One region of the Blautia sp. Marseille-P2398 genome, then DNA from elsewhere that is predicted to be linked to it. Evidence: riboswitches for the same ligand, from Rfam matches in the RefSeq annotation. Region 1 holds a riboswitch; the other holds the start of a gene.
What was found. Region 1 has a riboswitch for cyclic di-GMP ahead of ACESZG_RS11515 (ABC transporter substrate-binding protein). Riboswitches for the same ligand answer to the same signal wherever they lie in the genome.

Region 1 (4,038 bases):
ACTTTGGCAGGGTGATATGACTGTATGGATCAAGGTTGGTTGCAACTTCTGACTTTTATAGCCGTAATCCTTTAATATCTTTAATGCGTGATAAGATCATATTGCAACTGCAGCTGATAATGCCAGGCAGTGTATCAATGACATTGTGCAGGAAGTATTCCATTTCATCACCTGATGAAGCAACGGCATGTACATGAAGCCTGTCTCTTCCTGTGACACGGTAAATCTGTGTGATTGTATTATTTTTGTACAATATATCTGTCACCTGCGCCAGGTACTCCGGTTTTGTTTCAATTTCAAAATAGCATGATACAGCCCCACTGATTTTTTGCGGATTAATAATTGTTGTATATTCTTCGATTACGCCTCTTTGCTCCAAAGCCTGGATACGGGCTTTTACTGCCACTCTGGAAATACCGGTTTCTTCACCGATATCAGAGTAAGAGATACGTGCGTTTTCTATAAGCAGCCGGATAATCTTCTGATCCAGCTCATCTAAACCGTCCAGGTACATAAGTTCCCTCCTGTAAAATAATATAAAATAATATCCATCTGATAGCAGTTTTTTTCAATATCAAATATCATATCATTTATATTACTAAAAGTAAACAGCAGCTTGACTTATTTGCTGTAATTACATATAATTGTTGCGTAACGAAATCTTAAACTTACATTTTGAAAATACAATCGTGATTTCGGATAAAAAGCAGGAATTGATGGAGGAAAATGAGAATGTCAAAAGATGAATATTTAATCACAGATGCCCCTCTTAAAGCACTGACTGTTTTTGCAATGCCTATGATTCTGGGCAGCTTCTTTCAACAAGTATATAATATGGCTGATTCCATTATCGTCGGTCAGTTTGTGGGATCCTCTGCACTTGCGGCAGTTGGAGCCTGTGCCGCTTTGACCAATGTTTTCATCTGTGTGGCTTTGGGAGCTGGTGTAGGAGCAGGCGTACTTGTGAGCCGCTATTTTGGAGCTCAGAATTATAGCAAAATGAAAACAATTGTGTCAACATCGTTGATCAGTTTTCTGATTCTGAGTATACTTCTGGGGGTTTTTGGCTTTGTTTTTTCTCATTTTATGATGAGTTTATTACAAACACCTGCTGACATACTGGATGAAGCGGTACTGTATCTGCGTGTTTATTTTGTGGGATTTCCCTTTCTGTTTATGTACAATATCCTTTCAACGATGTTCAATTCCATCGGTGAATCGAAGATTCCGTTGGGCCTTTTGATATTTTCTTCTGTTTTGAATATTGTTATGGATCTTTGGATGGTGGCAGGTTTAGGGCTGGGTGTGTTCGGTGCCGCCCTTGCAACTCTCATTGCGCAGGGGATTTCCGCAGTGTTTTCGCTTTTGATTTTCTTTAACCGGATGCGTCGATATAAAAGCCGCTTTAACTGGTTTGACAGGCAGGAGTTACATTCCATGCTTCGTATTGCAGTACCATCGGTTCTTCAGCAATCCACAGTGTCAATTGGTATGATGATCGTACAGGCGGTTGTAAATCCCTTCGGTACACAAGCGCTGGCAGGTTATGCGGCAACCATGAGAGTAGAGAATGTTTTTTCACTGATATTTGTATCCATTGGAAATGCGGTTTCGCCCTATGTTTCCCAGAATCTTGGAGCAAAGAAAATTGAACGTATCAAAAAAGGATACCATGCTGCACTGGTGTTGGACCTGTGTTTCGCAGTCCTTGCTTTCATAGTCATTGAAACACTGCACACCCCAATTTCTTCCTTATTCCTTGGAAAAGATGGAACCGCTCTGGCATATCAGGTGTCCGGGGATTATATGAAATGGCTGGGATATTTCTTTATTTTTATGGGTATTAAGATGGCAACAGATGGAGTTCTTCGTGGACTTGGAATTATGCGGCCGTTTCTCATTGCCAATATGGTAAATCTTGCCATTCGGCTGTCAGTTGCCTTGATTTTTGCACCGCGTTATGGAATTGCATTTGTCTGGCTTGCTGTACCGGCCGGATGGCTTGCGAATTTTCTGATCTCCTATGGGGCACTTAGAAAATCATGGCCGGTTGATGAAGGAGTTTCATTCCGGTAAATTTCTCTTAAGTTTTGATGGAAAGCTGGATTCGTATGTTAAGAGGTATATTTTCGTTACTGTTCACTGGCAATATCCCGCGAAGCGTGTTGCTGTGAACAGTAACATATTTTCTTATAGACATGATATAGTATGAGTGCTATAATAAAAAATAATTTTTTATGGCATTTATTGGCAAACCGGTTGAAAAGCCGGGGCGCAAAGCCAGAAGGAGCTAAAGTCAGATTGAAATCTGGCCATGCCAGCCGGTTGCATCATGCCTCAGTAATAAAAAAGGTAAATGTTAAATGGGCATTATGGAAAAAGTTCCTGTAAAATTTTTTACAAGGAACTTTTTTGTGTCTTCAAGCGGATATTCGCAACCTCCGCAGGGGACTTACCTGATTCGGTTAAATTTGAGAAAAAATAGAAAAGAATAGCAGGAATGGAGAAAAGATGAAAGGGAAAAAGGTGATTGCAGGCATTCTGCTTGTGGGAATTTTAGCAACTGCCCTGGCAGGGTGTAAAAACACAAATATCACTAAAAAAGAAAGGGAAAAGCCCGTCATCACCCTGGGCAGTGACAGTTATCCGCCATACAATTATCTGAATGAAGATGGGATTCCCACAGGAATTGATGTGGAACTGGCTACAGAAGCTTTTAAAAGAATGGGTTATCAGGTGGATGTTGTCCAGATCAACTGGGAGAAGAAAAAAGAACTGGTAGAAAGCGGAGAGATTGACTGTATTATGGGCTGTTTTTCCATGGAAGGACGCCTTGACGATTACCGCTGGGCAGGACCCTACATAGCAAGCCGCCAGGTAGTTGCTGTAAATGAGAGCAGTGATATCTATAAACTAAGTGATCTGGAGGGAAAGAACCTTGCCGTCCAGTCCACAACCAAACCGGAAGGCATCTTTCTGAACCGGACAGATGAAAGGATCCCCAAACTGGGCAATCTGATCAGTCTTGGGCACAGGGAACTGATCTATACCTTTCTGGGAAAAGGATATGTAGATGCAGTTGCTGCACATGAGGAATCCATTGTCCAGTACATGAAGGATTATGATGCAAGCTTCCGTATTCTGGAAGATCCGCTGATGGTGGTCGGGATAGGTGTTGCTTTTGCAAAAGAGGATGACAGAGGAATCTGTGAGCAGATGGATCAGACGCTGGAAGAAATGCGTCAGGATGGCACATCCCTGAAAATCATTAAAAAATATCTGGATGATCCCCAGAAGTATCTGGAGGTGGATGATCTTGGATATTAGGAGAAGAATAAAAGTAAAACGATTCTGGATATTCGGCATTCTGCTTGGAATCTGTGTGACTGCAACTTCCCTGTATTACTTTTTTCAGGCAGAGAAAAAAGAAGCAGAGAACAGGATGGTGAAAACTGTAAACTATGTCAAAGTGCAGTGTTCCACCTATACCCATTATAATGAAGCTTCGGAATCTAAAAGTCTCCTCCGCGCCATTGAAAGTGCCAGACAGATGAGTACGAATATCGACATGGAAACAGAAAACGGCGGCCGGCTAAGCCAGGAGTTTCTGAAAGAAAATCTGCAGACCCTCTGGGTGGATGGTATCCTTGTGCTGGATGCAGAGGGAAAGACAGTCTGCAAATACAGCATGGATGAGGCTCTGACCAATGAGATCACAGATTATCTGCAAAAAGACATTATCATGGATTTTACCGGATATGAAGAAAGATCTTATTCGGAACGGATTGACCGAGAAGACGGATCACGTATCGACATTGCAGCCTGTGCCAGAAAAGATGGGCCAGGTATGGTTGCAATCTATTATTATACATCTTCGGAATTTGTCAGAAATTATACCCTGACAATACAGAACCTTTTAAAGGGCTATAGCACTCAGAAAGATGGAACGATTATTGTTGCAGACAAGGGAACCATTGTTGCCAGCAACGATGAAAGCCTGCTGGGACAGGATACTGCCGGCAACCAGGTTGTCCAGGC
Region 2 (4,038 bases), on a different contig from region 1:
CAGATTGATGGATTCATCACCAAAAACCACTGTATCTGATTCTAACTTTGCCATATCTAAAACATCATTTATCAATGATAGTAGCAGCTTCGATGACTCATATATTTTATTCATGCAATCCTTTGCCCGCTCAGCATCATTTCCGCTTTTCTCAAGAATCGTAAGCATACCAATAATACCATTGATCGGTGTTCTGATATCATGAGACATGTTATTTAAAAAGGAAGTCTTAGCCTTATTGGCACTCTGTGCTCCTACAAGTGCATTTTGTAATTCCTGCTGTTTTTCTTCAAGCTCCTGATTCAGCTTCAATGCCTGCTCAGCAGACTTCTTGGATTTTTCTTCCGCACGTTTTGATTTTTTCAAAGAATCAAGAATTATACACAGGACAACGAAAAAAGAAATTCCAGCGATAAGTAATACTGTCAGTAAATTGTCCTGAATAAAATCCTTCGCTGTAACTTTTCGTGAGGAAACATTATACGAAACTACTGCACCTGAAAATTGAGTTGTAGGCATAGATGTCAGTGTTTTATTCAGAATGGACAAAAGAACCGGTTCTCCCTGCTGAATAGCAAATGGAACATCAGCTTCTTTTGTCAGGAAAACACTATGAAGCTTATTATTTTTCAAATAGTCTGAAACAGTACCTGAATTGCTTACAATACAATCCGTCTCCCCTTTCTGCATTGCTTTTACTGCTGCATCTGATGTTTCATATTCCACAACCTTCCATTGCGGATAATTGTATGAAAGATATGCTTTCAATGCAAAATCATCTTTTTCAACGGCAACTATATTCTCTTTATTTTCATCAAAAGAATCCTTTGCCGTAATTGCTTCCATATTCAGAGTCAATAGCGTATCCGACAAAGCAAATCCATTTGTTTCTGCAAAGTATGGATTCTGGTTTGCATGAAAAATCAGGTCTATTTTTCCATCCTGCAATGCCTGAAGCAGTTCACTTCTTGTCTCATATCCATTTAATTCATATTCCAGAGTCTGACCTTGCAGACAATTTTCTGCAAGATCCACATAATCTGTAATAACACCTGTCAGTTTACCTGTTGATGGATCTACACTGCTGATACCTCCATCCTGATTCAAATACCCTATCCGGATTGCACCATGCTGCCCGATCCACTCACTTTCTTCTTTTGAAAGAAACGAGCTGCTCTGTGCAGAAAGATAACGCCTGTAGAGATCATCTGTGTAAAATGGGTTGTCATCCTTGATTCTGCGCATAGCACTATCCAGTGATTCTTTGATATCCGGACGTTCTGGATTTATAGCGAAATAGATTTCTGTCTCTCCAATACTTGTAAGCGGTGAAATATCCGATTCTTCCCAACGGGGGTCTTCTTGCGAAACGAAGCAGTCAATTTCATGGTTCGACAGTTTGTCCATAATTTCTGTGTTTGTAGAAACATTGATATGCTTCGTATACAGACCATATTTTGATTCCCATTCATTAAGCACATCCTCCACTATATTATCTTTAAACACACCAATATTTTTTCCCTCAAAAGAATCCAAATTTCCTGCTGTAAGATCCATATTGGATGCATCCGTATAGATGTAATATTTCTCTTCCCCCATAGGCATATCGGAAAAAAGCATTTTTTCAGCACGTTCGTCTGTATAGGAAATGCCACCAAGAATATCAATCTCTCCATTTTCCAACTGTGTAAAGCAGTTTTTCCAATCACTTGTTATGTATTTATATGTCCATCCTGCATAACCTGCAATATCTTGAAGATACTCATAACCATAGCCGCTTCTTTCTCCCTTTTCATTGACTACATTATAAGTTTCCTCAAAAGATCCTACCCGGATAACATTGTCAGAGTTTTCTTTGGCAGATGCAGGAACGGATAAAACAATAAAACATATAATTGTGCAAAATATAATGTAACAAAATTTGAAATTCATTATATTCTGTACTAATTTGCACTTCTTCATCTTTCTCCCCTCCTCTAGGCTACAGTTGCTTGCTTGCTTCCAGATTTTAATTTTACATTCATTAATTATCAATAACCTCCACACTATTTTTCACAATATTTTTCCAAACAGCTTCTGTATTACTTATTCAAGTGCTCTACCATAAAAAAGCACTGTCAAACAGACAGTGCACCTCATTTCATGCAACTGGCTGCCATTTTACAGGCCCTGTAGCTTTGCGTCCCAGACTTTCATCTGGTTTGCCAATTTCCATATTATAGCTTTAATACTTATGCAAAAAAACTGGTTTTATTATACTATAGCACTCTACTGTACACAAGAAAAACATTACCGTTTTAACGCCAAAAAATAAAAAAAAGAACAGCCGATACATATACTCGAACTGTTCTTCTACTTCCGAAGACCACGCAGCATTGACATTACTGTTTCCTGCTCATTTGTACTCAGATCGTTCCATATCCCTAGAACTTTCACCCGCTAAAAACAATATTTCCTATCGTCTGCCTTCACCCGCTAACAACAATGTAACCACATAGTAAATAATTCCAAATACAGCTATACTTCCCATCATAATGCCAATCATCTGATTTATACTCACCACATTTCCATGAAATACCGGATTGCAATCAAGCGTGTCTCTTATCGCTTCAACCATTTCATCCGGATAATTTTTTCTCTCCATCTCTCTGAAAACTCCGTGAAGCATATGATTCTTAATCAATGAAGTGGCATATGTACTCGGAAGATAAGACAGTGCCTTCTGAAGACCTGGTCCAAAATTTGAAATCGGCATATAAGCACCACATATAAAACCATATCCTGCGCTGACAATTGTACCTACAGCCGAAAGCTGTCCCTGTGTTGTCAACGGAAAGCTAATGATACTTGAAAGCGTACTTCCAAATAGGACGAGCAATATCATATCAAATAAAACCCATAATATGTCTGCTGTATTCATATACCATCCCATTTTAAGTAAATATCCCAGGCATAATACAAACGCAAGTCCATTGACCATCAATGAATTAGCTACTGTTGACAGAAAATATCCCAAATAAATTTTTTCCTTGCTGACCGGTGCAACATTAAAATCCTTCCTTGTTCCATTTGCCTTGTCCTGCACCATAGTCAGATTCACACAAAATGTTACAGTGATACAGCTCACTGCCATAAGTGATGCTGTCAGTTGTGCTGCCACGGTTCCATTAATAAGCTTATCCGAAATTGTAATCATATCCGGAATTGCTGCTGTAAAAGAATCTTTGAAAACCTTTGCAAGAAATGTAGCATACAGAACAATTAGAATAACTGGTGTGATCATTGATGTAAACAACATACCTTTATCTTTAAAAAACAGTTTCCTGTTCCTGTCCATTAATGCCAATACTGTTCTCATCAGCGTTCACCTCCAAGCTTCTTTCCTGTGACTGCAAGAAATACATCATCCATACCGCCTTTTACTACTTCATAATCCGTGAATAGGTCCTGATGCTCTACAATAAGCTTCGTAGCTTCTTTCGTATTTCTTACTTTTATCTGATATCCGTCACGTATTTTTTTATATTCTCTGTTCAATGACTTTATTTCATCTTCGGAAATACCATAAACAGACACTATATCCTGTACATAATCATTTTTAAGTTCAAATGGTGTACCTTCCGCTGCAATACTTCCTTTGTCAAGAATCACAACATACCCGGCATTAGCAGCCTCTTCCATATAGTGTGTAGTCAGAAATACTGTCATATTTTCAGTTTTCTGAAGTTTCTCGATAACATTCCAGATTAACTGCCTTGTCTGCGGATCAAGCCCTGTAGTAGGCTCGTCAAGAATCAAAATCTCCGGTCTGTGCAATAATGCACGGGCAATATCAATTCTTCTTCTCTGACCTCCCGACAGCTTACCTACAGGTCTGTTTAAAAACTCGTCAAAATCCAGAATCTCGACCAGCTCCTGTAATCTCTTATCAAAGGCATTTCCTGTAATGCCGTATAAAGCAGCTCTGCTCTTTAGGTTTTCTTTCACCGTAAGCGGTTTATCAAGTACGCTATCCTGAAACACAACACCAAGCATTCT

Region 2: linked by a shared signal. The riboswitch ahead of ACESZG_RS04435 (response regulator) and the one ahead of ACESZG_RS11515 (ABC transporter substrate-binding protein) in region 1 are both predicted to bind cyclic di-GMP.

What each region holds. Positions count from the first base shown of each region.
Region 1 covers NZ_CAXSTD010000009.1:27,352-31,389, forward strand. Annotated here, with positions in the region: gene ACESZG_RS11505 (Lrp/AsnC family transcriptional regulator) at 56-514, opposite strand; gene ACESZG_RS11510 (MATE family efflux transporter) at 733-2,076, shown strand; cyclic di-GMP riboswitch class I at 2,240-2,333, shown strand; gene ACESZG_RS11515 (ABC transporter substrate-binding protein) at 2,512-3,327, shown strand; gene ACESZG_RS11520 (hybrid sensor histidine kinase/response regulator) at 3,311-4,038, shown strand, end outside.
Region 2 covers NZ_CAXSTD010000003.1:15,798-19,835, reverse strand. Annotated here, with positions in the region: gene ACESZG_RS04435 (response regulator) at 1-1,962, opposite strand, end outside; cyclic di-GMP riboswitch class I at 2,141-2,216, opposite strand; gene ACESZG_RS04430 (ABC transporter permease) at 2,456-3,358, opposite strand; gene ACESZG_RS04425 (ABC transporter ATP-binding protein) at 3,358-4,038, opposite strand, start outside.